3 regions of the Blautia sp. LMAG:89 genome follow, and region 2 is predicted to be linked to each of the others. Evidence: a T-box and tRNA genes for the amino acid it is inferred to sense, from the RefSeq annotation. Region 2 holds a T-box; the other regions hold tRNA genes.
What was found. A T-box is a leader RNA that pairs with one kind of tRNA and senses whether it is charged. The one in region 2 lies ahead of proS (proline--tRNA ligase), so its partner is inferred to be a tRNA-Pro.
Positions count from the first base shown of each region.

Region 1: it encodes a tRNA-Pro, which carries the amino acid that the T-box ahead of proS (proline--tRNA ligase) is inferred to sense. The anticodon was not compared.
Region 3: it encodes a tRNA-Pro, which carries the amino acid that the T-box ahead of proS (proline--tRNA ligase) is inferred to sense. The anticodon was not compared.

Region 1 is NZ_NANC01000003.1:363,660-374,371, forward strand. Features, by position in the region: gene CCC70_RS01940 (Ig-like domain-containing protein) at 1-3,398, shown strand, start outside; tRNA gene CCC70_RS01945 (tRNA-Pro) at 3,608-3,681, shown strand; gene CCC70_RS01950 (DUF6128 domain-containing protein) at 4,447-5,559, shown strand; gene CCC70_RS01955 (anaerobic ribonucleoside-triphosphate reductase activating protein) at 5,615-6,310, opposite strand; partial or broken gene CCC70_RS01960 (family 1 glycosylhydrolase) at 6,475-6,594, shown strand; gene tadA (tRNA adenosine(34) deaminase TadA) at 6,898-7,458, shown strand; gene CCC70_RS01970 (GatB/YqeY domain-containing protein) at 7,581-8,018, shown strand; RNA gene ffs (signal recognition particle sRNA large type) at 8,113-8,374, opposite strand; gene CCC70_RS01980 (hypothetical protein) at 8,428-9,189, opposite strand; gene CCC70_RS01985 (6-phosphofructokinase) at 9,480-10,562, shown strand; gene dnaX (DNA polymerase III subunit gamma/tau) at 10,633-10,712, shown strand, end outside.
Region 2 is NZ_NANC01000004.1:11,204-21,915, forward strand. Features, by position in the region: gene CCC70_RS04075 (phospho-sugar mutase) at 1-477, opposite strand, end outside; gene CCC70_RS04080 (hypothetical protein) at 576-1,550, opposite strand; gene CCC70_RS04085 (CCA tRNA nucleotidyltransferase) at 1,610-2,950, opposite strand; gene proS (proline--tRNA ligase) at 3,380-4,819, opposite strand; T-box leader at 4,978-5,187, opposite strand; gene CCC70_RS04095 (alpha-L-rhamnosidase-related protein) at 5,419-6,576, opposite strand; gene sigE (RNA polymerase sporulation sigma factor SigE) at 6,617-7,342, opposite strand; gene CCC70_RS04110 (sigma-E processing peptidase SpoIIGA) at 7,359-8,210, opposite strand; gene CCC70_RS04115 (shikimate dehydrogenase) at 8,508-9,374, shown strand; gene thrS (threonine--tRNA ligase) at 9,501-10,712, opposite strand, start outside.
Region 3 is NZ_NANC01000007.1:25,602-36,313, forward strand. Features, by position in the region: gene CCC70_RS09885 (zinc ribbon domain-containing protein) at 1-474, opposite strand, end outside; gene CCC70_RS09890 (hypothetical protein) at 1,287-1,727, shown strand; tRNA gene CCC70_RS09895 (tRNA-Pro) at 1,838-1,911, shown strand; gene CCC70_RS09900 (LysR family transcriptional regulator) at 2,017-2,913, shown strand; gene ilvC (ketol-acid reductoisomerase) at 3,077-4,096, opposite strand; gene ilvN (acetolactate synthase small subunit) at 4,193-4,690, opposite strand; gene CCC70_RS09915 (tyrosine-protein phosphatase) at 4,855-5,895, opposite strand; gene CCC70_RS09920 (AEC family transporter) at 6,049-6,993, shown strand; gene CCC70_RS09925 (Cof-type HAD-IIB family hydrolase) at 7,176-7,985, opposite strand; gene CCC70_RS09930 (M18 family aminopeptidase) at 8,003-9,271, opposite strand; gene CCC70_RS09935 (FUSC family protein) at 9,356-10,414, opposite strand; gene CCC70_RS09940 (peptidoglycan-binding protein) at 10,639-10,712, opposite strand, start outside.

The DNA.
Region 1 (10,712 bases), on a different contig from region 2:
GTGACGTGTCAGAAGAAACACAAGGAGATACAGCACAGGAAGAAGGAGAGAACGAGGATCAGGAGTCTGTTTCCCAGGGCCAGCCGGAAGTTGGTGAAGCTGATATCCAGTCGGAAGAGCCGGAAGAAAGTGATGCAGAAGCTATTCAGGAAGAAGTAGCAGAAATTTCAGCAGAAGAGATTCAACAGGAAGAGGAGCCGCAGATCCAGGAGGATACAGAAGAGGCATTCGGTGATGGAGAAGCATTTATGGCAGAAGCAGGCGAGGTTCTTCAGGATGCTTCTGAGATCACTGTTGCAGGAGTGAAATATCTCTGGTCCATGCAGCCGGCAGAGGGATATACACAGATAGGAACAACAGGCGTTTATGTAAAAGTAGCAGACGGGCAGACAGCTCTGAGCGGAAAGCTGTACGGAACGACAACCTTAAGTTATTCGGAATTTTATGCCGGCGATACCACTCAGGAGAGCTATGACGCTATCACTTCGGCAACAACAAGCAAAAATCAGATTTTTACCAATGAGGACAGCACAGAGGTGACCTCTTCCGGATATCAGATCCAGGGTGTGAAGAATGTAAGTGTTGCAGTGGATGCGGAAACCTATGTAGCTGCACAGGCGCTGAAAGCTGCTTCCAAGCTTCCGAGAAAGGGTGTCTATACAGAGGCAGCAGATATTACGCTGAATGAAGCACCGTCACAGGAAGCAGGACAGTATAAAACACTGAATACAGACGGAACATACAGTGCAACAAAATTCGATGTAAAAGCAACAGTTACAGATGCAACTGCCCAGATCCAGGCACCGTCAATCTGGGGCGATTACATGCTGGTGGTAAAAGAAGCCGGCACAAAATATCTCCGCAATTCCAGACAGGGTGATTTTGCTGTAGGTGGAAATACACTGGGAGTGATCCTTGAAACCGCCAGTGGTAAGAAGATAGGACTTCGTCATACCTATGAAATCTGGGTACAGCCTTACGAACTTGCATTTTCAGCAGGATCCGGGCTTATCGGGGAAAAAATATCAAAGGTGACTTATATTACTCCGGACGGCTCCTATGTATATGAGTTTGGAGACAAAGCTCCTCTTGTAAAAAAACAGCCTGAAGCAGGAATGAAGGTACAGGCGGCTTTTGTAAAAGAAAATACAACCCAGGTTAAAGTTGATGACCTTGACAAATATGAAAACCCTAAGGTTTCCGTATACTACACAACAGGAAGCGGTCATGGTAAAAAAACAACATATGTTGTAGATCATGCAGTGGCAGAGAACGGGGTGGTAACCTTTGACAGCAGTGTAGCCAGGGCCGGGGATGAGATTTACACGGTTATGATCTCAAGCGACAATTATGTGGATATGACAAAAAATATCACACTGACAGGCCAGCCGATCACGGTTTCCAATGTCTCCTATTACTGGGTAAAGGGAGCAGTGGATGGATATACACAGATTCCGGGAACGGATATTTATTATAAGGCGGCAAATGGACATCAGGCACTGACAGGAACACTTTACGGTACGGCATCTCTGTCATACGAGGAATTTTATGCAGGAGATGCAACGAGCCGCAAATATGATTCCGTTACATCTGCCACAACCAGAAAAAGCACTGCTTTCGGAAATGCAGATGTTCAGAATCTGACAGAAAATGGATATGAGATCGCAGGAGTAAAAAAGGTTAGTGTAGCTACAGATGCAAAAACGTATGTAGAGGCGCGGATCCTTTCAGAAGCGGGAGAACTTCCGGAAAGCGGAGCATATACAGAAGCAGCAGGGATCACCCTTGGACGTACTCCGACGGTAGAGCCTGGGCAGTATAAAACATTGAATGCAGATGGAACATACAGTGCTACAAAATTTAATGTAAAGGCAACTGTGACAGATGCGGAGGCAACACTCAATACATCTTCTCGTTGGGGAGATTATGAGATCAAAGTAAAAGAAACCAGCACAAAATATCTCCGCGACACAAAGAGTGATGCTGGTTTTGCAGTTAACTCCGGGATCCAGGGAATGATCCTGGAAACAACAGATGGCGGAAAATATGGTATGCGTCATATGAACGAGATGTGGGTGAAGGTATATAAGGCTGCCTTTGCAAAAGATGCAGGTCTTGAAGGAAAAACCGTAAACAGGATCACGTATATTATGGCAGACGGTGCGTATGTATATGAATTTGCAGATGGTATTTATATCAAACCGCAGGCAACAGAAGAGATGGATGTTTCTCCGGAATTTACGGACAGCACCCATGTAAAGCTTGCAAATCTTGATAAATACAAAAATCCGAAGGTATCTGTTTTCTATACAACAGGTGTCGGACATGATTCACAGACAACATATCTTGTACAGGATGGTGTAGCCGCAGATGGAGTGGTTGCTTTGGATTCTACTGTAGCGAGACCGGAAAATGAAACCTATACAGTAAGAGTCTCCAGTGATGATCACGCGGATGTTTCTGTTCAGCTGGTGTATGGAACAATTGCTTTTAAAGAAAATTCAGGAGTTCTTTATATCGGAAGCTCCAGACAGCTTGAAGCAACAGGCGAGAATTGCAAGGATGTAACATACGCTTCCGATAATGAAACGGTTGCATCTGTGGACGAGAACGGAAAAGTAACTGCGAAAGCAGCAGGAACAGCCGTGATCACAGCAACATCTGCAGCAGGAAAAACTGCACAGTACAAGCTTACTGTAAAAACGCCATCTGTAAAACTGAATGCATCAGCGAAGACGCTTTATGTAAAAGGATCTCCAGCTACAGTGACGCTGAAAGCAACGACCGCAGGTGTTACCGGAAAAGTAACCTATACAAGCAGTAAACCATCTGTTGTAGCTGTAGCCGCAAATGGAAAGGTAACTGCAAAGGCGGCAGGTACAGCTGTGATCACAGCGAAATGCGGAAATTATAAAGCAACCTGCAAGATCACAGTTAAGAAGTCGTCTGTAAAAGCTTCGGCTTCAGCGAAGACTGTATTTGTGGGTGGAACAAGCCAGATCAAAGTGAAAAAAACAGGCGTTAGCGGAAAAGTTACTTATACAAGCAGTAATAAATCCGTTGCAGTGGTAAGCGCAGGCGGAAAAGTAACAGCAAAAAAAGCAGGAACAGCTACAATTACAGTAAAATGCGGAAGCTACAAAGCAACCTGCAGGATCACAGTAAAAAAAGGCAGCCTGAAGATCACATCCAAAACAGCTGTAAGTGTAAAAGCAAAGAAAACAACAGCCATCAAGGCAGTTGCTACTTCAAAGGCAAAGATCACCTACAGAAGCAGCAATACAAAAGTTGCTACTGTAAGCAGCAAAGGTGTTGTTAAAGGTGTGAAAAAAGGAAAAGCTGTTATCTATGTAAGCAGTAACGGAATCACAAAAAAGGTAACAGTTACAGTGAAATAAGCATATATTTCACTTGAATATACTTGATATGTTATAAAGAACCTTTCTCAAAACTGCTTCGGGTCTGCAAAAATGCATGCCCGAAGCAGGAAAAAAGAAAAAATTCGATTTTTTTGAAAAATTTTAATTTTTTCTATTGACAAAGTACAGAAACTCTAATATAATAGCTCTTGCAGTTGAGCAACACACAAACAACTGAAACAGAATAACGAAGCGTGGCTCAGTTTGGTAGAGCGCTGCGTTCGGGACGCAGAGGTCGCAGGTTCAAATCCTGTCGCTTCGACTAACAGCTTGAGAATCCCTTGGTTGAGGGGTTCTTTTTTTGCTTGTGAAAAATAAGAGAACGTAAGTTTGTGTTACCTTGTGTTACCTCAATGAGAAAAGAAAGGAGAAAGCCTTTGGTGAATGTCCCGAGCATGGACCACCAGGGGCTTTTTTATATTTACAGATGAAAATATTCTTGAATGCTTTAAATAGCAGTGCTATAATACAGATATAAAGAACAACCGTCCACAAGGGGTTGACCTTATAAGAGAAGATTAGAAAATCCCACCCTGTACTCGGCCAAAGTTTTGGGGTGGTTTTTCTATGTAAAGAATTACTTACAAAACGTTAATACGAACGTAAGCAATGCTAGAATGAACATGCCAAAAGCCATAAGATCTTTGAAGTCAAAATAATTGTTGTTCATCAGCACCACCTCCATCCTTTTGGGACTAGAGGTCAGCCACCCTGTAACACGATTGTTCCCGTACAGTGTAGCATATACGGAAAATCCTGACAAGCGCAGAATGTTCTAAGATAGTAATGCTTTTTTGAAAAATGCGCAAATTTTCTGTACGTCTTAATTCTTCACCTGTCTGTTAATATTCTGTTTCGGTGTACTGATTCGGGTATAGCCGTATTCTTTCGACTAACAGCTTGAGAATCCCTTGGTTGAGGGGTTCTTTTTTATGTTTGTACATCCTGGAGCTTTTTTCAGTTGATGGAATGATTTCTCTCGATCTTCATATATATTAACGAAACCGAAATACCGGAGGGACGTGCGTTGGCTGGATATCAGCGTTTTGTTGCGTATGTGTACGAGTATCGGAAAGGAAAAAAAGATAGCAGCAGCGGTTATGTGAGGGTGGAGGCCAGAGATAGGAAATGCCGTGTGGAGGTTCATCTGCGCTGCGTTGGACTGGAGCCTGGAAGTCGGTGCAGAGTGTATGGGTTTGTGCGGCAGGAAGGGCTGATGGATGGTATTTTGATCGGAAACTGTGTTACAGGGCGGGAACGGATCGAGTGCGCACTGGAGACGGATACAGGGGATATTGGAGGCATGGGAAAAAGTCTTCAGGAGCTTGGAGGACTGCTTCTGATCTCCGATGCCGGCGGATTCTGGGGAACGGAATGGGATGATCAGCCGATCCGGCCGGAGAATTTCCGCGAGTGGAAGAAAAAAGAAACGGAACCTCGGAAGGAAACGGAGAAAACAGGAACGGAATATCAGAAGACGGCGGAGAAAAAAGGCAGAGAGCGGGAAGAAAAGGAAGAAGAAAATCAAAAAGATGGAACCTTGCCAGAAGTGCAGGAAAATCAGAAGGAGTCAGACAGGATCATGACGGTGGAGGAGATTCAGGAGGATGTATTAAAGACATCGGAAACCGGAAATTCATATCAGGCTCCCGGTCCGCATCCGCCGGAGCCACCGCGACCAGGCCAGCCATCACCGCATCCGCCGGAGCCACCACGACCAGGCCAGCCGTCACCGCATCCGCCGGAACTACCACGGCCAGGCCAGCCGTCACCGCATCCGCCGAAACCATCGCGACCGGAGCCATCTCGTCCACTTCCGGGAATACCCTGTGATGATCCCTTTAACGACGGCTATTTCACAGACTGCCGCAAGATCAGACCATCGGACTGCAGTGCCTTATGCAGAAAAAACGGCTGCTTCTGCAGCAACCGTTTTGTCATGTACGGATATCAGAATTTCGGCCATCTTCTGCTGTGCAGAAATCCCCGGGGACAGTACATACTGGGAGTACCCGGTGGATACAGCCAGCAGGAACGGTTTATGGCCAATATGTTTGGCTTTCCCTACTTTAAGGAATGTCCGGATATTCATATCCCAGGCGGAAAGGGAGGATACTGGTACTGTTTTATTAACATCTGATCAGAAAAATTTCGGCATCCATGCAGATAAGCAAACAGTTTTGCAAATCCGCAGATCACAGCTCCATACCACGAATTTCTACTACCGGGATCGTCTGAGACAGGATATCCCGGTAGTTTTTCATTTCTTCCTCGGAGCAGGCAGAGAATCCCGGTATCAGAACTCCGTCGGAATCCCGGTAAGCCTGGAGATAATAAGCTTTTGCACCACTTAACCACCGGCTGATCTCCTGAAAATCTTTTTCGGAATGAAGTTCCCTCACAACTGTTGTACGAAATTCATAATCAAGGTGTCCGTCCAGCAGCCATCCGGCAGTTTCCCGGATCCCATCCAGATCAGCATGTACACCGGTAAGCACATGATAGTTGGAAGGACAGGCTTTGATATCCATGGCAACCTTGTCGATCAGTCCATCTGCTGCGAGATTTTTTACTACGGAGGGGCGGGAACCGTTGGTATCAAGCTTCACATCATAGCCAAGCGTTTTGATTCTGCCGAGAAATTCCGGCAGCTCCGGTGCAAGTGTGGGTTCACCGCCGGAAATACAGACGCCATCGAGAATCCCCTTTCTTTTTTTTAGAAAAGCCAGGATTTCCTCCTGGGAATATTCAGGCTGGGTGTCAGGCTCCACGACAAGAGCTCCATTCTGGCAGAATGGGCAGCGGAAGTTGCAACCGCCTAAGAATATGGTACAGGCTACCCTTCCCGGATAATCCAGCAGGGTTGTTTTGTTAAATCCACATATTTTCATAGGAAAATCCCCTTGTTTCTCTTATTTATGATACTACAAGCATACTCTCCCCCGAAAAAAGCTGCAAGCCTTTTTAACCGAATCAAGTAAGTTTCCTGCGGAGCTGCGAAAAGCAGTAAGCAGAGATGGGGACTTGCTCATGGAAGAAAAAAAACATATAATTTATGGGCTACACCTCCTGGGGCTGCATTGACCTTGTCAGTGCATCTACAGCAGAGCTGAAAAAACGCTACGGCTACATTTACGTGGACCGCAACGACGATGGAACAGGTACACTGAACCAATCTGGTTGCTTGACTTTCCGGAAAAAAGCAGATATAATGCATTCATTGACGCAGACAATGGAGTTCGCGAGAGCTTCCGTTGTCTGCGTTTTTCTGTTATACAATAAGAAAACGCTGCAGAAATTAGTGTGGAAATTTCTGTGGCGTTTTTGGCTGTGTGCGAATATCTGTTTTGCAGCAGATTGACATGAAATACCGGAAAAGCTATAATCGAACGGACAGAAGGCTGAGAGCAGTCTTAGTATGAACAGATAGAATCCCGGAGCTTTTTCCGGAATGTGAAGTTACAGGAGGAGTAAAAACGTGACAGATCAGGAACGTTTTATGAAAGAGGCGATCCGCCAGGCAAAAAAGGCCCGTGCATTGGAGGAAGTGCCGATCGGCTGCGTGATCGTGCATGAGGGAAAGATCATAGCCAGAGGCTACAATCGCCGCAATACAGATAAAAATACCTTATCTCATGCAGAGCTTAATGCTATCCGAAAGGCAAGTAAAAAGCTGGGAGACTGGCGTCTGGAGGGATGCACCATGTATGTAACGCTGGAGCCTTGTCAGATGTGTTCCGGTGCACTGGTACAGTCCAGGATCGATGAGGTGGTGATCGGCTGTATGAACCCGAAAGCAGGCTGTGCCGGATCTGTGATGAATCTTCTTCAGATCGAAGGCTTTAATCATCAGGTAAAGATCACAGAAGGGGTATTGGAAGAGGAATGCTCCGAAATGCTTTCCACATTTTTCAGGGAACTGCGGGAGAAAAAGAAGCAGGCAAAAATCCTGAAGAAGCAGGAAGCAGAGCGCCTTGCCGGGCAGACACAGTCAGAGAGAGCGGAACAGAACGAAAAATCCCGGGAGATTTACTCTTGACAGAATCCTGTGAAAATATCAAAATAAAATCATAAATGGATTTCACTATTACAGACAGAAAATCCATTCAGGTCAAACGAAAGTCATTGATATAGGAACGACAGAAAATGGAGGAACAAAAAATGGAACTTGAAGCTTTAAGAAAAGACATGGTAGCAGCAATGAAGGCCAAAGATAAGGTAACAAAGGAAGCAGTTTCCGCACTGATCGCAGCAGTAAAAAAAGCTGCCATTGATGAGGGATGCCGTGATGACATCAAAGGAGAGCTTGTAGACAAAGTTATCCTGAAAGAGCTGAAAACAGCAAAAGAGCAGATCGACACCTGCCCTGCAGAACGTACAGATCTGAAAGAGGAGTATCAGGCAAGATATGATATCATTGCGAAATATGCTCCGAAGCAGATGGATGAAGCAGAGATCAAGGCTTATATCGAGGAGAAATTTGCAGATGTTCTGGCAACAGGAAATAAAGGCCAGATCATGAAGGCAGTTATGGGAGATCTGAAGGGAAAGGCAGACGGCAAGCTGATCAATCAGGTAGTTGCCGGATATTGTAAATAAAATAATAGTACAAAAAATCCCGCCGGATCAGTCATAAATGACAGACCCGGCGGGAATGCTGTTTATATAGAGATCATATATTATAACCTTTTTTACGCGCGCCGCACCTCGGAATGGTCTCACAGACGTTACCTTTACAGTTAACTCAGCCCAGGCACCCTCACGGCACACAAGAGCTTCTGCTTAGTGCTGCTGCATTCCTGCCCTGACACGGTTCACAGATTCCTGTTGCGTAAGACCCAGACGTCAACGCCACTTATAAAGGGCTGCTCTGCAAGATACAAGCCTCAGATTGGCATCACCCCTGCTGTAGCGGATTGCAGGTACAGGGCACCGCTATCTCCCCGGCTGCGCGGAATTTAATTATAGACTCTGAAACCAGATTTGTCAAGGTACAGACCGAAATAAATCAGTTCATATTAAGTGTACAGTACTGTACCGCCCCGTTTTTGGTGTTGCGAAGGGTGAAGCTGATATAGGCGGACTGCTTCGCGGAAAGGTTTCCGATACGGAGCGTGGAAGAAGAAGCCCCGCTGTTAGGAGCGTTGTAATTGGTACTATACTGTGTATGGGTCCGGTTGTTGTTGAAAGAAACGCCTGTGATCTTCCAGCCATTTGCAGCGGTGCATTTCATGACAGCATTCTTCTGTGCCTTGTTGGCGTAACGAAAGGCGTTATGGCCGGATCTTTTGAATTTTCCGGCAAGATTGCCTTTTACACCTGTGATGGAGACGGATTTCAACGGGTTGACATAACGAAGCACCTTGATGGTGGAAGTATAGGTTTTGTTTCCGACCTTGAAGGAAATCTTTCCGGTTCCGGGCTTTTTAACGGCAAAACCGATATTGTAGAAATGATCGGAGTGAGTGTACGGTTTTGCACCCTTGCGGAAAGCCTCCGTGGTACTTTTGAAGCTGCTGGAACCGAAGGAGTCCAGTGCGATCACAGAACCGCCGCTGACCACTTTAACATTGGATTTGAGAATGTTCTGTTTAGCAGGAATATTGCTGATTGAGATCTCATCGTATCCCAGGTCCTTTCCGGATGTGGGCATATAAACGATCCGGGTTTTGGAATAATTGATCGCTGCACTGGCGGCGAGAGGAGTCATGGCGCATACCATGGCTGCGGCTAATAAAGCGCAGGATAGTTTTTTGAGGATTTTTTTCATAGGACGCTCCTTTCCTGGTAAAAATTTTCTGTAAACATACGAAAGTTACTGATAATTTTATTTTACGATGAGATACAGGTAAAGTCAATCAATACACTCGCTGTTTTCGTGCTTTTTTGGCTATTGTACACTGCCTGAAAATGCTTTATAATATTATATTGTGTAAAACTCTGTGAAAAGAGAGGATACAGTAGTTGTTCTGCAGAAATACGTCAGGTGGAATATCTGTCTTATATGCAGACAGCAACAAATAAAATGTGCACATAAGAGGGCGCAGAATGGAGGACGCTATGATTAAAAGAATCGGTCTGCTGACAAGCGGTGGTGACTGTCAGGCACTGAACGCAACCATGAGAGGCGTTGTAAAGGGTCTGAGCAACAGCGTTGAGAACCTTGAGGTTTATGGATTTGATGACGGATATAAGGGACTGATCTACGGGAAATACCGTATGCTTACAGCCAAGGACTTTTCCGGAATCCTGACTCAGGGCGGAACTATTCTTGGAACATCCAGACAGCCATTCAAACTGATGCGGGTTCCGGATGAGAAGGGACTGGATAAGGTTGAGGCCATGAAACAGACTTACTATAAGCTCTGTCTTGACTGTCTTGTGATCCTCGGCGGAAACGGAACGCAGAAAACCGCCAATCTTCTCCGCGAGGAAGGCCTGAATATCATCCATCTTCCGAAGACCATTGATAATGATATCTGGGGTACAGATATGACCTTTGGCTTCCAGAGCGCTCTGGAGATCGCAACAAATGCCATTGACTGCATCCATACAACAGCTGCATCTCATGGACGTGTATTTATTGTTGAGATCATGGGACATAAGGTCGGAAGCCTTACACTGAATGCTGGTGTTGCAGGCGGAGCAGATGTGATCCTGATCCCGGAGATCCCATACGATATCAATAAGGTTGTAGAAGCCATCCAGAAGCGTAACAAGGCAGGCAAGCGTTTTACCATTCTTGCAGTAGCTGAGGGAGCTATCTCAAAAGAAGATGCAGAGCTTCCGAAGAAAAAATACAAAGAAAAGCTTGCGGAAAGAGCGAAGAAATATCCGTCTGTATCCTATGAGATCGCAGACCAGATCCAGCAGGTGACCGGAAGTGAGGTACGTATCACAGTTCCGGGACATATGCAGCGAGGCGGAGAGCCATGTGCATATGACCGCGTTCTTTCCACAAGGATCGGTGCCGGTGCAGCGCAGGCGATCATGGATGAGGAATACGGTGTTATGATCGGTGTCATCAACGGCAAGATCAAGAGGGTTCCTCTTGCTGAATGCGCAGGCAAGCTGAAGATGGTATCTCCAAAGGATCAGCTTGTAAAAGCAGCCAAACAGATCGGAATCAGTTTTGGCGATTAATGAATTATGAGTCATCTGGCCGCCGCGGGAGTCTTTCCGCGGCGACTGTGGCGAAGAGAAGGAGAGTTTTATGAGTTATACTGCTCTTTACCGTAAATTTCGTCCCGACAATTTTGACGATGTAAAAGGACAGGATCATATTGTGACAAC
Region 2 (10,712 bases):
GTCCTCCCAGTAAACCTTGTATCCGTTGTATTCCGGAGGATTGTGGCTGGCTGTTACGTTGATACCTGCCACACAGCCCAGATGACGTACTGCAAAGGAAAGCTCCGGTGTCGGACGAAGTGTCTCAAAGATATAAGCCTTGATCCCGTTTGCTGCCAGGCAAAGTGCTGCTTCCTGGGCAAACTCCGGTGACATATGACGGGAATCATATGCGATAGCAACTCCCTGGGATTTCTTGTCAACCTTGGCAATATAATTGGCAAGCCCCTGGGTTGCTCTTCTTACCACATAAATATTCATACGGTTGGTACCTGCGCCGATGATACCACGCAGGCCTGCCGTACCAAACTCAAGATCCATATAAAAACGCTCTTTGATCTCATTTTCGTCGTCTTTGATCGCTTTCAGTTCTTCTTTTGTCGCCTCATCGAAGTATGGGTTTTCAAGCCACTGATTATAGATTTCTTTATAATCCATGTTCCAAAATACCTCCCTGTTTCTTTATATAAGATACTTAATATTATATAACAATTTTCAGAAAAAGGGAAGTTTTGTTTTTTTCACATTCAGAATCATTACTGCCTGAAGCACTGTTTTGAAAATTCCTCCCACTGTTTTTTCTGATGGATCAGGGTTCTCAGCTTTTCCACATTTTTTCCAGAGATCACAGCCTTGTTATGTGTATAATAATGATTTGCCAATTTCCAGTATTTTTCCGGATAACAGAACCGGACTCTCAGGTTCTGCCACTCAGACTCCGAAAGCGGCCGTACGGAATCATATGCAGAAAGCATCTTCTGCGCGAGGTGCAGATCCCAACTGTATTTCTCCAGAATTTTCCGCATAAAGCGGTACAGATCTGCCATCTGCACATCAAAGCTCCAGTGACTGAAATTCGTCACCGCTGTGTTTTTCCCAAGTATCAGCACATTATGCTGATTATATTCGCCATGACAGATACTGCCGCTTTGAAGAGACTGCTGCCGCAGATTTTTATAATCCGTGGTTTCCAGCATAGCTGCCGCTTCTTCTCCTTTTTGCAGAAACCATTCCACGCTTTTCAGATAATCCTTCTCAAAAGAATTGACCGCTCCTTTTTTTCGGATAAAACGGCGTATTTTTTTCATTTCCTGATTATGCCGGATATATTCTTCCTGCAGATTTCTTCCCGCATAATCCATTTCCACAGGAAGCTGCATGATCTTGTGGATCTGTGCCAGAGTCCGGATGCTTTTTAAAATATCGTTTTCGGATCTCGTGTCACATTCCCGTCCCTCAAACCAGATCTGTGCAGTATATGGAACAGAATCTTTGTCCCTGCTTACCAGTACGCCTTCCCTGTTTCTGAGATAGGCGTCCACAAGACAGTTCTGTTCTTTCATTTTTTCAAGAAGCTGCTGCTGCATGGAAAGCTTTTTTTCCGAGCCATGAAATTCCCGGAGTATCACCGGACCTTTTTCTGTCCGGCACAGAAGTGCCCCCCGCACCCTGCCGGAGAATGAAGCCGTAAGCCCATACTGCTCCAGCACGCTCAACCCATAATCATACAAAAAAGTTCCCCCCTGCCTTATTTTACGTTCTATTTTATGCAGGGGGGATTTTTGTTATTCTATTCGGTTTTTATGCTGTCTTTTTCTGCTGTTTCAAGAAGTTTTTCTTTTGTATTAAGGGTTGGATCTTTCAGCACACAGTCAAGAAGTCTTTCGAGCAGTGCTCCCAGTGCCGGTCCGGCCGGATGTCCTGCCTTTATAAGATCCTTTCCGGAAACTGCCAGGGTTTTCAGAGATGTACATTCACCTCTTTCAAGGATCCCCTGATAAGCTTCCGTCACACCGCTTAACCGTGCCAGCTTCTCCTCCCTCCTGTAAGTACTCTGGGATAAAAGATCTGCCTTCTGCACTTTCAGATACAGCGGAAAAAGCTCTTCTCCGATAAGATTCACAGCTCTCCGCACATCCTCGGCGTCCGGAGTGGGACGAAGATCATGATACCGGATCAGACGACAGGTATTTCGGATCGTTACATTATCAAATTTCAGACGACGCAGGATCTTTCCTGCCAGCTTTTCGCCTGCCGGTCCGTGAGTCTTAAAGTGGTCTCTTCCATTCTCATCTGTCTTTTTTACAACCGGCTTGGCAATGTCATGAAGAAGCATGGTGATACGAAGAAGCCTGTCATTCTCGATCTCCGTAAGGCTTTTCAGGATGTGCTCGCCTACGCTGCAGCAGTGATGGGGGGTATTCTGCGCTGTTTCCATACAGGCATCAAATTCCGGAAGAAATTCCCGGGTAAGGCCTGTCTCCCAGGCTGTCCGGAGGTAATCCGGATGATCGGATACCAGAAGCTTTACAAGCTCTGTCTGGATACGCTCTGCACTGACATGCTCCAGGTTCCCCGACATCCGCGCCAGTGCCGCTTTCGTATTCTCCTCCACAGTAAAACCAAGCTGTGCGGAAAAACGCACTGCACGGAGCATCCGAAGAGCATCCTCTGTAAAACGTTCCACCGGATCCCCGACACAACGGATGATCTTCCTATTGATATCCTCCATTCCGCCAAACAGATCCACCAGTCCATGCCCCGGATGATAAGCCATGGCGTTAATGGTAAAATCTCTTCGTTTCAGATCTTCCTCAAGACTCCTGGTAAAGGTCACGGCATCCGGGTGACGGCCATCATGATATTCTCCGTCCACACGGTAGGTTGTCACCTCAAAGCCCTCTTTGCCCATCATTACAGTTACTGTTCCATGCTGGATCCCCGTATCTACAGTTCTGTGAAAAAGCTCCTTCACCTGCTCTGGAAGTGCGGAGGTAGTGATATCCCAGTCCCCAGGCACCCGGTCCAGGATGGAATCCCGGACACAGCCGCCAACAACATATGCCTCATAGCCGGCTTCATTGAGAATATGCAGGATCTGTTCTGCTTTTTGTGGTATGTTAATCGTCATAATAACTCCTCTTGATGATCGCTGCCGTCCGGTAAAGCGGACATTCGCAATCCGCTTCGCTACTTGCTCATGAACGCAGTCGCTTCGCGATCTGCGTTCAAAACACGTTTACATTTCGCTGTATTATCTCCATGTCAGCAGCCGAATAATATTCTGATATGTTTTCCTTAACGCTATTATAACATAGATTCATAAAAACAGCGGAGCATATTTTGCCCCGCCGTTGTTTCTGCAATATGGTTCCTGTTCACTCCGTTCTCAGTAACACGCTTCGCGATGCACAGAATTTATGCTGATCGCATAAATTCGCGTGGTATGTCTCGGGTTTTCTGTGACCTTCGCTCACACAAAACACCTCGCGGGACATTACCAGTGAACAGTAACGCAATATGATCATCCCACTTTTTTGAAGTGGCCTGCTGTATTTTTTTAGTATGCACGTCCCCAGTAAACCATTTTCTTAGCCGGTTTTCCGCAGCATACGCAAACGTCGCTTAACTGCTCCTGCTCAAACGGCATACATCTGGATGTTGCCTGGAAATCTTCCTTGATCTTGTCTTCACATGCACGATCACCGCACCACATAGCTTTGATGAATCCCGGTTTGCTGTTGATGATCTCACCGAACTCCTCATAATTCTTTGCTACGTAAGTATGTGCCTCTCTGTGTGCACGTGCGCGCTCCAGCATATCATGCTGAATGGTATCCAGAAGCTCTTTTACCTTATCTGCAAGTTCCTCGAAGGATACTGTGTATTTCTCACGGGTATCTCTTCTGCAGAGAACTGCCTGACCGTTCTCGATATCCTTCGGTCCACATTCCACACGAAGCGGGATACCACGCATCTCCTGCTCAGCAAACTTGAATCCCGGGCTCTTGTCTGTCGCGTCAACCTTTGCACGGATACCTGCTGCCTTCAGTGCTGCAAGAAGCTCGTCAGCCTTCTCCATAACCCCTTCTTTACGCTGCTGGATCGGGATGATCACAGTCTGTACCGGAGCGATCCTCGGAGGAAGAACAAGTCCGCTGTTATCACCGTGAACCATGATGATCGCACCGATCATACGGGTTGTCATTCCCCAGGATGTCTGGTGAACATATTTCAGTGTGTTATCTTTATCTGTGTACTGGATTCCGAATGCTTTGGCAAAGCCATCTCCAAAGTTATGGCTTGTACCGGACTGGAGAGCCTTGCCGTCGTGCATCAGAGATTCGATGGTATAAGTAGCCTCAGCACCTGCAAATTTCTCCTTGTCTGTCTTCTGGCCTTTGATGACTGGAATCGCAAGAACTTCCTCGCAGAAGTCTGCATAGATGTTCAGCATCTGGATGGTACGCTGCTCCGCTTCCTCAGCTGTTGCATGAGCAGTATGTCCCTCCTGCCACAGGAACTCTCTGGAACGAAGGAAGGGACGGGTTGTCTTCTCCCAACGGACAACGGAACACCACTGATTATATACCTTTGGAAGATCTCTGTGGGACTGGATCTCTTTCTGGTAGAAATCGCAGAACAGAGTCTCAGAAGTCGGACGCACGCAAAGTCTCTCCTGCAGCGGATCAAGGCCGCCATGAGTCACCCATGCAACCTCCGGAGCAAAACCTTCTACATGATCTTTCTCTTTATCAAGAAGAGACTCCGGGATAAAGATCGGCATGTAAACGTTCTCTACACCGGTTTCTTTAAATCTGCGGTCAAGCTCATGCTGGATATTCTCCCAGATCGCATAACCTGCAGGTTTGATCGCCATACAGCCCTTAACACTTGTATAGCCACAGAGCTCAGCCTTCTTAACAACGTCTGTATACCACTGAGCAAAATCCTCATCCATAGATGTGATGGCCTGTACTAATTTCTTTTCTTTTGCCATGATAAATCTCCTTTTTCTTGTGATCTGTTACATATTGCCGGCTGTCAGGCAGCCACAGCAATCCGGAATCCTTCCAGCTCACTCTTCTGTCCCATAAACCGTACACTGTATTTACAATCCCGTTTTACGGACAAAAAAATAAGCCATCCAAATCCCTCACAAGGGACCGAATGACTTCGGCGGTACCACCCCAGTTAACAGCCTGAAAAGCTGTTCTCTCAACACCCGTTAACGCCGGAAACACACGCCACGCTTCAATCACGCAGAGCTCCGAGGCCGGTTCCACAGTTCACGCACAGGATCCTTCCACCAAAGCAGATCCCTCTCTGAGATAATTCCCTGTGTACTATTCTCATCATCGCCGTATCTTTGATATATTTTAGGCGAAAACCGCCTCAAAGTCAACCCCAAACAAAAAAATATAACAAGTCTCTCTGCTATGAGTTACTGCTCACTCCGTTCTCAGTAACACGCTTCGCGATGCACAGAATTTATGCTAATCGCATAAATTCGCGCGGTATGTCTCGGGTTTTCTGTGACCTTCGCTCACAAAAAACACCTCGCGGGACATTGACCAGTGAACAGTAACTGCTATGCTCCTATTCCTTCACAGACACAGCCGGCATCTCCAGATACCTGTTCAGATCTTCTGTGAGAATATGGAGCTTAGTTCTGGTATCCTGTTCCTGGTACGTCAGCCGCCCTGCGATCCTGGTGATATAATCCTCTTCTTCGATGATCTCACAGGTCTCAGGAAAATTGATATCATAATACTGTGCAAGATAAGATACCCAGTAATCCACCGGCACATGTCTGTCTGCGGATAACACGGATTCTCTTCTGAGACAGGACTCCCACACTGCCGGTGAGATCAGCCCTTCTCCTGCAACCTCTTCTGATACACCAAGCATGGCCTCTATTGACGCCTCCAGCTTTACTCTGCAGTTATCCAGCTTATCGGCATCTCGGATCAGTTTTGCATGGAAAAGTGTTCTTGCATCGTGGATTCCTTCCAGTTTGAAATCACTGTGCTTCCGAATTGCTGCATCGATCAGCTCATCAAATTTATCATCCTCCACGAAACGTCGGATCAGCTTCTCCTCCCCGAAGAGAAGTTCTGCACCGAACACGGCATGATCCATGGTTCCCGGCTCAAAGCTGTGAAATCTACGGATCTGCTCAAAACGTCCAATATCATGAAGCAGACCGATCAGCTCCGCAAGTTCCACATCTTCACCGGAACATTCCATTTTTCTGGCGATCTCTCCTGCGTATTTCACCACTCCATAGGTATGTACGATCTTCAGACAGATCTGTTCATCCTCCCGGTCGTATTCATCCAGATATTTTTCGAATTCCTGTTTTGCATGTGCAATGTCGATCATTCTGCCACACCCCTTCTTCTTTTGTTCATTCTGTAGCTCTGTAAACACTCTGTATTTATTATATCGAAGGTCTCTGACAAATTCTACTGTATTTCCCGGAATTTTAAATCTTCTCGCTGCTGCCGAATGACTTCCCTGCTCAAGGAGCCAATTATCCCCTTCGTTTCCGGAAATGATATCCGGAACAACATGGGCAACACCGCCCTCCTCTGTCTGGTCTGCCTCCACATCACGGAGCCATTTTCGGTAGAAGGAATAGGTATTTTCAAGGAAGCATGCCGTACGGCAGAAGATTTCTGCATCACCGGTCCATCCAAGACGCTCATCTCCCTGTGGTGTCTCAAAAATATTTTTTGGTTTTACTTCCTCCATAAGGGAAACCTGTCCGGTAAACCGTTTTTTTCGGTTTCATCTATTCATACTTTACGATTTCTTTCCGCAGCCGCTTCATGATCCGCTTTTCCAGGCGAGAAATGTAGGATTGCGAAATTCCTAAAAGATCCGCTACCTCCTTCTGTGTTTTCTCGCTTCCTTCCCGGTTTCCGATACCGAATCGCAGACGGATGATCATCTGTTCCCGCTTTGTCAGTTTGCTGATGGCTTTTCCAAGAAGTGCGATCTCCACCTCATCTTCCAGACGTCTGGAGATCACATCGTCATCCGTTCCCAGGATATCCGAAAGCAGCAGCTCATTTCCATCCCAGTCCACATTCAGCGGCTCATCAATGGAAACCTCCATCTTTGTTTTGCTGTTTCTCCTCAGATACATCAGGATCTCATTTTCGATACATCGTGATGCATAGGTAGCAAGCTTGATATTTTTTACCGGATCAAAGGTATTGATAGCCTTTATGAGCCCTATGGTTCCGATGGAGATCAGATCCTCCACACCTACCCCTGTATTATCAAATTTCTTTGCAATATAAACCACCAGCCGTAGATTATGCTCGATCAGAACCGACTTTCCCTCTTTTTCCTTTTCTGTTCCCAGCATTTCGATCACTTCAGCCTCCCGTTCCGCTGACAACGGCGCCGGAAGGATATCATTTCCACCAATATAAAAAACCTCTCCCGGACGATTGAACATAAATTTCCGAATCACCTGAAACGGATAGGATCTTGCAGCTGCTCTGTTCATAACATAAGCCCCCTTCTCAATTTAATAGTCTGGAATTCAAAAGTATCTCGTACTCTTCTCCCAAAGCTGAGGGCTCGGATGTTATGGCAAGCACCGGTTTTCCTACATGTACCACCCTTTCGGGAGTCTGGATCAGAAGTTCATCAAGGATCACTGCCAGCAGCAGTCCTTTTTTTCCATCTGCGGTATGACAGCTCAGAAAATGCGGCTGCAGGCTGACAGATTCTGTATTTTCCAGCTCCTCTGGTTTATCTTTTATATCCATCAGTTTTTTTACCTGCTCTTTCGATATCAGGCTTCCCAAAAGTTCCTGTTTGATGATCGATACCGGCTGTTTTTTCACAGGATCCATAAGGAGATTTCCGGTATCATAAAAGCCGTATGTCTGCTGCAGCTTCCCCTGATATTTCAAAGTGACCGGAAAAATATTTCTTCTTCCAAACCGGAAGGTCTCGGTCACACATCCCAGAGTATAAAGTGTGCCATAAATCCCTGCCAGAAAAAGCAGAAATATTTTCACAGTCATGGTTCTTTCCGTTTCCAGTGCCTGATAGATCCCGCCAACCACAAAAGCTGTGAAATACAGAGCCAGAATGGTTTTTACAAGAAGGCCGCCTTTTTTCAGTCGAAAAGCAAACGACGCCATAAAAAAAGCGCAGCCGCCATGGATCAGTACAGCGGCAGGAAAAATGATCTTAAAAGGTGCACATACAAGCAGGCAGGATACAAAAGATCCAAAGGCAGCGGATATCACACATCTTCTGCGTTTCCCGTCAAGATGCAGAAATTTTCCCACAAGTCTTAAAAGCATGTAATCCATAAGGAAATTCGTCATAAAAACGATATCTATGTACATCCTCTGATACATAAGCTTCCCCCACTGCTGTTTCGTCTGCCATCGATTCTCAACTTTGGTAAGTGTATTTATTATAGGGCAGGCTCTTTGCATATTTTGTCAAATCCGGATGTCGATTCTTCTAACTTATCGGGTCGTTTCTGTCTGCCTCGACATTTATAGATTTTTTCTATGAATCGGCGACAAAAATGTATAAATTTCCGTACAATATTTGTATTTATTGATTTTCGCACTTTATAGTGCTAAAATATTTTTTATTATATTTCGTAAAGAAATTCTATTATATGAGATACAGGAGGGAATCGAACAATGATCAATATTACCGGACATACCGGGCTTACCGGCCTTCTGGGAAGCCCCGTGGCACACAGCGTATCACCTTTAATGCACAATGAGGCATTCCGTTATCTTGGACTTGATTATGTGTATCTCTGTTTTGATGTAACAGAGGAGACCCTTCCCCAGGCTGTGGAAGGACTGAAAGCCTGTGGGATCAAGGGCTTTAACCTGACCATGCCAAACAAGAATAAGATCGTGGAGCTTCTGGACGAGCTTTCTCCCACTGCCCAGCTGATCGGAGCGGTAAATACCGTACGCAACGACAACGGAAAATTAAAGGGGTTTAATACGGATGGTTATGGATTTACCCAGTCTGCCAGAGATGCCGGCTGTGATGTAAAAGGACGCACCATCACCGTTATGGGCGTCGGCGGTGCCGGAATGGCGATCTGCGGCCAGTCCGCCCTGGAGGGTGCAAAAAAGATCCATGTTTTTGCACGTCCTACCAGCCGTTACTGGGAACGCGCCGTTTCCATGGCAGAAAAAATGTCTCATATGACAGAATGTGAGATGATCCTTCATGAGATGGATGATCTCACTGCGCTGAAGGACGCACTGGAGGAAAGCAATCTCCTCATCAATGCAACTTCTGTGGGAATGGTTCCGGATGTGACAGGCACCGTGATCCCGGACAAGACTCTGTTCCATCCGGAGCTTACCGTAGCCGATGTTGTATATGAACCAAGAGAAACAAGACTTCTCAGGGAAGCCCGGGAAGCCGGATGTCCGACCTTTAACGGAATGTACATGCTGCTCCACCAGGGTGTAAAGGCTTTCCACATCTGGACCGGACTGGACATGCCGGTTGAGCTCGTCAGGGAGAAATATTTTAAATAAAAAATATCCGACAATACTGACCGCCTCCGCATCACAGCGTGGCCTCAATATTGCCGGATCAAAAATAAAGGCGGCCCGCCTATCACACGGGTCGCCTTTTATTTATCCGTCAATCATCTGTTTTGTTTATTTCTTCTCTTCCTGAACCTCGATCTTACGGATCGTTTTGTTCTTGATCTCTTCTTTGATGAAGTCAATGAACTCACCAAGCTCTTTCATTCCCTCATCGCCAAGGTAGCGACTTCTTACGGAAACCTTACCCTCTTCTTCCTCTTTTGCACCAACGATAAGCATGTAAGGTACTCTCTCAAGACGTGCCTCACGGATCTTGTATCCCATCTTCTCGGAACGTCCGTCTACAGAGCAGCGGATTCCTGCTTCTCTCATCTGAGCTTCAACCTTCTGTGCATAATCGTTGTACTTCTCGGAGATCGGGATCACACGAACCTGCTCCGGGCAGAGCCATGTCGGGAACATTCCTGCGTATTTCTCAATGAGCCATGCCAGTGTTCTCTCATAGCATCCCATGGATGTACGGTGGATGATGTACGGACGCTGTTTGTCACCATTCTCATCGATATAGTACATATCAAACTGCTCTGCAAGAAGTGCATCCCACTGAATCGTGATCATGGTGTCTTCTTTTCCGTATACGTTCTTTGCGTTGATATCAACCTTCGGTCCGTAGAAAGCAGCCTCGCCCACATCCTCTGTGAATGGAATGTTCAGCTCCTCAAGCATCTGGCGGATATGGCCTTCTGTCTCTTCCCATACCTCCGGCTCACCGATGTATTTTTCTTTGTTTGTCGGATCCCATTTGGAAAGATGATAGGTTACATCTTCCTCAACACCAAGTACCTGCAGACAGTACTGGGCAAGTGCGATACAGTCTTTGAACTCTTTTACCATCTGGTCCGGTCTTACGATCAGATGTCCCTCGGAAATAGTAAACTGACGAACTCGTGTCAGGCCATGCATCTCTCCGGAATCCTCATTACGGAACAGTGTGGAGGTCTCGCCGAGACGGATCGGCAGATCACGGTAGCTGTGCTGCTCTGCTTTGTATACATAGTACTGGAACGGACATGTCATCGGACGAAGTGCATAAACCTCTTTGTCCTTCTCCTCATCACCAAGTACGAACATACCATCTTTGTAATGATCCCAGTGTCCGGAGATCTTGTAAAGATCGCTCTTTGCCATAAGAGGAGTTTTTGTTCTTACATAGCCACGCTTTGTCTCCTCATCCTCGATCCAGCGCTGAAGCTCCTGCATTATGATCACACCGTTTGGCATGATAAGCGGAAGTCCCTGTCCGATCACATCTACAGTTGTGAA
Region 3 (10,712 bases), on a different contig from region 2:
GGGAAATTCTCTGCCATACAGTCTGCATCTCATCCATTTCCACTGTTCTCCTGTCCATACCTTCAGTGTGATTTCCTTATAAGAAAAATCTCTGTACATTCCTTTATAATAGGTAACTGCTGAATGAAGCTTTTCTGCTTTCCTCCCCGGAATGGACTTTTGCCTGGATATGTGACTCTTTGCTGCGGCTATAGCACTGTTTATCGCAGCCCGCCTGAAATACAATGGGACTTTTTCCCAGGGAAGGGGATTCTGGGGAACCTGCTTGTCTCTTCCCATAATAGTCAGAACTTCCAGGGCCCGAAGAATTTTCTGGCTCCCCAGTTCTCCCAGTTCCTCATGAGCCAGCAGAAGATCATAATAAAAGCTTTCAATTTCATTATAGAAATCCTGGGTTTTCCTGAGCCATTCCGGATGTCCGCAGCAAAGTCGGAGTCTTCTGGTTGTTATGCTGTAGCCTGTATTGGACGGCATGTTCTCTTCCTTCCATTTATTTATATAACTTATCCAATATTATTATCTTGTCGCTTAATGTTAGATTAAGCGACAGTAATTTTTTTGGATTATTCTGTTGTTTGATCCAAGATTTTGAACCATATGTAATGATAACATCCGCTTTAATGCTTGTCAAGCGATCTGAAACTGCCATAGCTGTCCAATTATGTCGTTTTTTGTGCCGTTTTACGCAACTTTTTATATATCAGAGAAAGAAAAATACATATCAATATATAAAAGTGGTCATGATAAGTGGTCATGATAAGTGGTCAGATGTATAGTCCCAGGGACCTGTATTTTGCGGGAAATATCAGGATTCTTGGTATAAGATTCATGGTCATAAGTGGTCAGCTTTTGTGGTCAGAAAAATGGCGAATTCCCTTATATACAGGTTTTTTCAGGTCCTGTCGCTTAATCTAACATTAAGCGGCAGTTTTCACATTCTCTTCATTTTCCTTTCACACAATGCACACATTTTTTTACTATATTATTAACCGTAGATAGCAAATGCAAATGCTAAATAATCTTTTTCTTTTTCATACTTTTTTGCCGGGAGTCTGCACAACTCCCGGCCTCCTTTTTTTGTTCTTCAGGCAGTTCGCCTGCATTTTCTATTATTAAAGATATAAAAATATCTCTTGTTTTTTCCTCTTTCATATATTATACTAACTAAGAACTCATTGTTCCTGTCCAGTTTGTTCTTTGATAATTTCATAGACTTCACACTCGAAACATGATACAATATCCGCACAGAGAAATATGCGGTACAGTTTTTATGGGAGGATGCGCATATGTTAGATCAGAAAGATTTGGAATTATTAGCCGGTATGATAAACCCGATCAATGTCCAGCTGGGCAATATAAATAATCGATTAGATGGTATCGACGCCAGACTGGATGCTGTGGATGCTCGTCTCGACGGTATCGACGCTCGTCTCGATGCTATGGATGTTCGCTTCGACGGTATCGACGCTCGTCTCGATGCTATGGATGTTCGCTTCGATGAAATAGATGCCCGCTTCAACCGGGTAGAAAACAGACTTGAAATGATCGATCTGAAATGTGATACCAACAGAAAACGCCTGGACGACCTTTCACTGGATGTTAAGCTTGCAGAACGGGATATCCGAAAAGATATCAAGAATTTACAGGACACAACAGAAACTCTTGTTGTTGTACTTCAGGGAAGAGGTATTTTACCTGACCCGGGTAACACAATACAGACAGTCTGAGCATATCATGTGAAGAGTGTGAAGCCTATGAAAGTATCAAGGGACCACACTCTTTCTCCTCAAAAAATGGTTGCATTTTCAATTCATTTATGTTATAGTTGTATGCGTTGCGGGGTATGGCGTAGCTTGGTAGCGCGCACGGCTGGGGGCCGTGAGGTCGCAGGTTCAAATCCTGTTGCCCCGATTGAAAATTATAGATATTATAACAGCTAAGGTTTCCGAGGTCTGATGACTTCGGATTTTTTTATTACCTTTATTACCTTACTATTTTTCGAAAGGAAGGTTTTACATGCAGGATAATCTGTCTCTTTATCATATTTTTTATACGGTAGCACGTACCGGCAGTATCTCCCACAGTTCCCGGGATCTTTATATCAGTCAGCCCGCTATCAGCAAGGCGATTCAGAAGCTGGAGCAGAATCTGGATACCGTTCTTTTTAAACGAAGTTCCCGGGGTGTCACTCTGACTCCGGACGGTGAGCTTCTTTTTGAAAAAGTAAAAGAAGCTCTTTCACTTCTGGATGAAGGAGAAAATTCCATTCGCCATAACCGTTCCCGGGACATTCCAAAGCTGCGTCTGGGTGCCAGTTCTACTCTTACCAGATATGTACTGCTCTCCCACCTGAAAAACTATATCGCTCGTTTTCCTCATGTACGTATCACAATTTCCTGCCAGTCTACTTATCAGACTCTGCAGCTTCTGGATGAGGAAAAAATCGATCTGGGACTCATCGGACGGCCGCAGAAGCTTCGGGGATATTATTTTCAACCTCTTTTGAAAATCCAGGATACCTTTGTCTGTACACAACAGTATCTGGAAAACCAGAAACAGCTCTATCCGGATGAACCTCTGATTCAGGCAGCAACTTTCATGATGCTGGATGAGGACAATATTACACGTCAGACCGTGAACACTCAGCTGAAAGAACATCATGTGGAATTAAGTCATATTCTGGAAGTAACAACTATGGATCTTCTGATCCAGTTTGCGGAAATTGGTCTTGGGATTGCATGTGTGATCCGTGATTTTGTAAAAAAAGAGCTCGAAGAAGGAACTCTGGTGGAAGTACCGGTAGGATTTTCTTTTCCGCTGCGTGAGATCGGGTTTGTATGCAGACAGAAAGATGCTGATTCGGCTTTGATCGCGCCATTTTTTGATGATGAAACAGAGCATCCGGATAAATAAAGGAATGTAAAAAAATTCCCATCTGATCATTGCGACCAGATGGGAATTTTAAATTTCAAAAAAGTTTCCTGCCACTGTATTACGTGTGTGACTTTTTTGACTCAAACTTCGCTGCGCTTCGTTCGAGTAGCGCAAAATTTATTGCACCTGCAATAAATTTTGCTTAGTTATTAATAAGCTTGTCCTCGCCGTTCCAGCTGTAGAGTTTACGGATCTCCTCGCCAACTTTCTCAGACTGATGCTCAGAAGCTAATTTTCTCATAGCCTTGAAGTGTACCTGTGCACCTGCATCGGACATGTCGAGTAAGAACTCTTTTGCGAATGTACCATCCTGGATATCGGAAAGAACTTTCTTCATTGCTTTCTTTGTATCCTCTGTGATGATCTTCGGTCCTGTGATGTAATCACCATACTCAGCTGTATTGGAGATAGAATATCTCATTCCGGCGAATCCTGACTGATAGATCAGGTCAACGATCAGTTTCATCTCATGGATACACTCGAAGTATGCGTTTCTTGGGTCATAACCAGCTTCAACAAGTGTCTCGAAACCAGCCTGCATAAGTGCGCAAACACCACCGCAAAGTACAGCCTGCTCACCGAAGAGGTCTGTCTCTGTCTCTGTACGGAATGTTGTCTCAAGAACACCTGCTCTTGCTCCGCCGATTCCAAGTGCATATGCAAGTGCGATATCCTGAGCTTTACCTGTAGCATCCTGCTCTACAGCGATCAGACAAGGAACACCTTTACCAGCCTGATACTCGCTTCTTACTGTATGTCCAGGTCCTTTCGGCGCGATCATTGTAACATCAACATATGCTGGTGGTTTGATGCATCCGAAATGAATGTTGAAGCCATGAGCGAACATAAGCATGTTGCCTTCCTCAAGGTTCGGCTCGATATCCTTCTTGTAAAGTGCAGCCTGTTTCTCATCGTTGATCAGGATCATGATGATATCTGCTTTCTTAGCTGCTTCAGCAGATGTATATACCTCGAAGCCCTGCTCCTCAGCTTTTTTCCAGGATTTGCTTCCTTTGTAAAGACCGATGATTACATTACATCCGGACTCTTTAAGGTTCAGTGCATGTGCATGTCCCTGGCTTCCGTATCCAATAATCGCAATTGTCTTACCATCTAATAATCCAAGATTACAGTCTTCCTGGTAAAAAATCTTATTTGCCATTTTACTTTCCTCCTCTGATGTTTACAACATCTTCTTCATAAAAATTATTTATCGTTAAGAGAGTAGCTGCTCTCCTAGCAAACATATGTAAAAAATTTACAGGTAACGGACATCGTCACTGCCTCGTGACAGACCTGTGATTCCTGTTCTTGCAAGCTCAAGGATCTCATAGTCAGCCATCAGCTCCACAAACGCCTGCAGCTTGTTCTGGCTTCCGGTCATCTCCATAATAAGAGAATCCTTACTTACATCCACCACCTTGGCACGGAAGATATCTGCAACAGAAAGAGCTCCCTGTCTCTGTTCCGGCTTCACAGCAACCTTGACGAGCATCAGCTCACGGGCAACGCTGTCGTCCTGTTCAAGGACCTTAACATCCCGTACATCTTCCTGCTTCGCCAGCTGCTTAGTGATCTGCTGGAGCATCTGATCATCTCCCTCACATACAACTGTCATACGGGAATATCTCTGATCTGCAGTCACTCCTGCGGTAATGCTGTCAATATTATATCCACGGCGGCTGAAAAGACCAGCCACACGGCTAAGGACTCCGGAGGTATTATCCACAAGGATGGATAGTATTCTCTTTTCCATAATACACCTGCTTTCAACACTTTTATGTATAGAAAACCGACTTCGTCAGTTAACGCTTTAATCTAATAAACCCTTGCTTTCTTACCATTATAACAACTTCGAAAATTTTGTCAATCAAAATTTCCTGCAAAATTCCTTCAGGATGATAAGAAATGTTTTTATCCTCAGATCAGATATTTTTTCTTAAGCTCCTCGGATGCCTTTGGTGTCAGATAAAGTTTTTTCCGAAGGAATCTTTCAATTCCTCCGTTTTCTTTTTCGATGACATCAAAAACTGTATTGATATAGGACTCCTTCACCTGATAGAAGGCTTTCAGATCTGCAAGCTTCCGGCTGTTTTCCGGCCGGTCTGCCCGGTAAAGCCTGCGCATATATTTCAGTTCATCTTCCAGACATAAATTCGACCGCATATAATCCCTTCGTATCGTTTCCTTAGGTACACCCAAAGCAAAGAGCAAAAGTGCTGTTCCGACTCCTGTCCGGTCTTCTCCTGTGGCACTGTGAAAAACAACAGCTCCATTCTTTACATGAAGCAGGACATCCAGAAAACGTGCATACTGCTTCAGAGAATACTCATCCGTAACGAAATTCCGGTACCAGTCCTGCATATACCGGTCTACATCACCATAGCAGGACATCACATGTTCAAAAAAGCTGTTTCCACTGCTGTCCTCATCCCGGATTGGAATGTGATAATACTCCACTCCTGCCATGATATCATCCGGTTTTTTCTTTACTTCTGCAGCTGACCGGAAATCGATCACTGTTTTTACATTATATTCTTCTGAAAGGATCCGGTTGTCTGCAGCAGAAGCATGATAGATTTCTCCGCTGCGCAAAAGTTTTCTGGGAAGAATATGCGAACCGTCTACTGTCATCAATGCACCCAGATCTCTTGTATTCGGAAGATTCTGAAGCGGAAGCCTGCTTCCTTTTGGAAAACCAACCGCAAGATCCGGATTCAGTACTTTAAGAAGCTGAAGGCAATCCTGTACCTCCTGCTCTGTCATATCAAATTTATAACGCTTCTGACGTCTGGTTATGATCACCAGATAATTGATGATCAGCTGCTTTTCACCGGTTTTATCGGTTCCCTCACGGCGCATGTACGCCCAGAGAATATCTTTACACGGAAGACTGTTGAGCATCATATGTCTGGTAAACACAAAAAAGCCATCTTCGATCCGTATTTTTCCGTATCTCATTTTCTTTCCTTTCTCCTTCTCAACCCCTGTGCTGCTTTCTTCGCAACACTTTTTATCATACCAGAAATCTCCAGTCCCGTATACCTCGTTTGACAATTTTCGTAGTTTGGATATAATAAACAGAGAAATTTTACCACAGGGAGGCTTTCTTTTATGGACAATCTTATTTTCTGTCTGAATGTTACCGTGCCCATCTTTTTTACACTGCTCCTGGGATATTTTTTCCGGAAGATCGGACTGTTTGATGAAACATTTGTCAATCGTATGAACAAATTTGTGTTTGTCATCCCCCTGCCTGTGCTTCTGTTTCAGGACATCGCTAAAATCGATATCTATGAGGCCTGGGATCCCAAGATGGTTCTTTTCTGTTTTGCGATCACATCGCTCAGTATTATGATCTCCGTGCTCCTGTCCCGTTTTCTCCACCCTTCCGATATCCAGGGCGAGTTTATCCAGGCATCCTACCGCAGCAGCGCAGCGATCCTTGGTATCGCCATTATCCAGAACCTTTACGGAAATGCAGGTATGGCACCACTGATGATCATTGCCAGCGTCCCTCTTTACAATGTAATGGCTGTTGTAGTTCTCTCTCTCTTTAAACCAGGTCAGGGAAAAATAGATGGTACCGTTCTGAAGCGCACTTTAAAGGGAATTGTCACCAATCCCATCATTCTCGGCATTGCAGCCGGTACACTCTGGTCCCTTCTTCGTCTTCCATTTCCGAAGATCCTGGACTCTACGGCAGGCAATCTTGCAAAAACCGCCACTCCTCTTGGCCTCATGGCTATGGGCGGATCTCTGCACTTCGGAAAAGCCTTTTCCCGGCTGAAAGCATCTGTTGCCTGTACATTTATGAAACTTGTCGGTTATGAAGCACTTTTTCTTCCTCTTGCCATCCGTTGCGGTTTTACAAAGGACAAGCTGGTTTCCATCATTATCATGCTGGGGTCTGCCAGCACCGTTACCTGCTTTGTCATGGCAAAAAACATGGGACATGAGGGCTCTTTTTCTTCGGGAGTCGTGCTTCTTACCACATTATTCAGTGCCTTTACCCTGACACTCTGGCTGTTTATCTGCAAAGGTCTGGGACTGATCTGATATTGCAGCTTCTGCATATTATCTACCCGAAAAAATCTGTAACATAAAATGCTGTAAGAACTATGATTTCTGGTTCTTACAGCATTTTTTTATAAAAGCATATTCACATAAAGCTATCATTTCTGATGTGGATGTTTCTGTTCTTACAATCTCATAGCCTACAAAACAAACGAAGCATTCTCTCAGATCAGCTTCAGATATTTCAAGCCATCCCGAATGCCGTAGTGGAACATATCAGACGTAACATAATCTGCCAGTTCTTTGATCTTCGGAGAAGCATTTCCCATGGCAACCTTTGTTGCAGCGTATTCAAACATGGCAAGATCATTGTTGCTGTCTCCAAAAACAACGGTATTCTCCCACGGAATATCAAACAGGCGGATCACAGCTGCGATCCCAACAGCCTTGTTAAAGCCCTTTGGCACCAGTTCAATGGTATTTCCCACAAACGAACTGCTGCCTTCATGGCGGATGATATCATAGTATTCTGATAAAATGGATAACGCTGCCTCCGCATCACATCCCTCCGTCATTTTTGCACTGATCTTATTGATCCGCATACAATCCTCATTTCCACGGATAGGCCTCCATTTATCGCCCAGGGATTCTGTGATCAGACTGGCATACCAGTTCACTTCATCGGTATACTCCTCTTTGTCATAATACATAAAATCCGCGCCTTCCATTACCGGGATCAGTCCGTATTTTCTGAGAACCTCCACAGAAAGCTTTGCAACCTCCGGCGTCATCTCTTTATTAAAAAGTCTCTTCCCGTCCTTCTCAATGGTGGATCCGCAGGCACTGATCATTCCCGTAAAAGGGATCTGCTCCAGATACCAGGATACAAACGCACGACTTCTTCCTGTGCAGAGCCACGCTTCATGTCCGTTATCTACCAGCGCACGGATGGCTTCTATGGCACTGTCCGGCACTCCTTTTTTCATATCACAGACTGTTCCGTCCGCATCAAAAAATACTGCTTTTCTGCTCATTTTCCTGTCCTCCGATATCACCTGTAAAATACCTTTGCCGCACGGATCAGGCTTTCCGTATCTTTCACTCCGGCTGTTTCATAAGCGGAATGCATCGCCAGCTGCGGCAGACCGATATCGACCGTATTTATGGCTGCCTGGGTATTGGAAATATTTCCCAGAGTGGAACCACCGGCAATATCAGAACGGTTCACAAATGTCTGATATGGCACATCTGCTTCTCTGCAGAGTTCCTTAAAGATTGCTGTGGAAATCCCATCGGTACAATATTTCTGATTGGCATTATATTTGATCACAATTCCACCATTCATCACCGGACGGTTTACAGGATCTGCCTTGTCTGTATAATTCGGATGTAATGCATGTGCATTGTCCGCAGAGATCATAAAGCTCTCTGCAAGGGCCATCAGATAACTTTCCTGATCTCCGCCAAGGGCCAGATTGATACGAAACAGTACATCTTTAAGAAATGTGGATGCAGCTCCCTGCCTGGTAGTGCTTCCCACTTCTTCATTATCCAGTACACAGTGGACTGCAATGACCTTCTTCTTATCTGCCTGAAGAAAGCCTTCCATTGAAGCGAAAGCACACTGCAGATCATCTAATCTTGGACTGGAAACAAATTCATTCCTGGATCCCCAGATCGTTCCGGGCATCCGGTTATAGAGAAACAGATCATGGCCCAGGATATCCTCCGGACGGATCTCTGCCTCTTCTGCCAGCATCCGCATGAAGTTGCCTTTTTCGCCACTGCCACTGTACAATGGAAGCATATCCTTCTGGACATTATAATGATAGCCTCCGTTAATATCTCGGTTCATATGGATCGCAAGGCTCGGGATCATGACCAGATCTCTATCAATATCTACAAGCTTTTCCAGAATTTTTCCGTTTTTGTGGACGATCATGCGGCCTGCCACAGAAAGGGGACGGTCAAACCAGGTAGAAAGGATCATTCCTCCATACCGCTCCACATTCAGCTTCACATAAGCTCCGTTTACAGACATCTCCGGATTTTCTTTTATTTTAAAAGACGGGGAGTCACTGTGACTTGCAATGATATGATATCTCCTGCAGTCATTGACAGGAATGGAAAATCCGATGATCGCGGAATGATTTCTCATGACAAAATATTTTCCGCCCTTTTCCAGCTCCCAGCGCTCCTCTTCCTTCAATTCTGTAAAGCCTTCCTCCAAAAAACGTCTTCTTGTTTCCTCTGCCGCCTGAAAGGCTGTAGGACTTTTACTGATAAATTCCAGCAGTTTTTCTGTTGTTTCTTCGTACATAATCTTCTCCTCTGTCGGCCCGGTAATATCCAGGCTGTTATGCTATTACCCATTATACGGCAAAACTTTTTTCAGGGCAATATCTCAGATTTCTGCACTCTTTCGTACCCACATATGCTGCACAAGCTTATCCCCAAGCTTATTTATGAGCATAGTATAAATTGAACTAAATACATTGGCTCCAATACGGAGCAGCACTGCTGCCGGCATTCCAAACAGTCCTGATGCAATGGACAGTGCTCCAAATGTATTAAATGCAGTCTGCCACGCATAACCTGCGGAATATCCCACACCGATTCCTCCGATCATTCCAATATAGGGATACATAGATTCCGGAAGTATCAGATAAAGCACTGCAAACAGAATACAGCCAACGATGTTGAACATAGCTCTTTTTCCGGCTCTTCCCCTGCAATCCGCGGTAAACGGCAGACACACGGACATACAGGCAATTCCGGCCCACATTGCTCTTGGGAGTCCCAGAAGAGACATGATCAGCATAGCGCTGGAAACGATCAGCGTCAGTCTTAAATACCACCTGCCTCTTGCGGAATGCAGATCAAATTCCCGGAACAGGTCCAGAAACGTCCTGCGATACGGGCGGTTTTTCTGATTCTTATAAAAAACTACCATGCAGAGAACCATTCCGGCCAAAAGCCCCTCTACACGAAGCAGATACGCCTTTCCGGTTACGTCATATCCCATCAGAAGCAGATATCCGAGAACAAATGTGGAATGGTTATACATAATTACATTATGGCATCCCAGGATCATCAGTAACAGGATGCTTATCGCATTAACAAAAAATGCCGGTACCGGTGAAACCATATTGGATAATCTCGGTCCTGCGATCAGAATACAGAAAATCCCGGCAATGGACAACAATCCGTGGGACGTCCGGATCCCGAAATCCGCCTGTCTTAAAACCAGCACTGCCAGCAGTACGGTTACTCCTACAACACTGTTGTCATTGCCGGTTATCTTACTGTACAATGTCACAACCGCCACACAAAATGCCATGACAAGATACACTTTAAAATTATAGATCAGAATATGCCTTCTTTTCTCCTTTTTGTCTGTGGTATTTCTGATCAGCTGTTTTGATCCGGTTGAGCTTAACTGCAGTTCCTGATAAAATGTCATTTTCATCACTCCTTTTGTAAAGCAGACATTCTCATTTCGCTTTTTTCACATGCTCATAAACGCAATCTCTTTACAATTTACGTTCAAAGATACAAACAGCCATTATACTTGGTTTATTCTGAAACGTCAAACATTTTTTTCTGAAATCATGTTCACGCATTACACTCCCAGCCCCGATCAGATCACTCCGAAAATGGCCAGGAACATTTTTATTATTTTTATATTTACTGTAGCTCCGCTATCCTGGTCACTGCTACATAAATGTCCTGTATCTTATACCAGGTTGGATAATCCACCA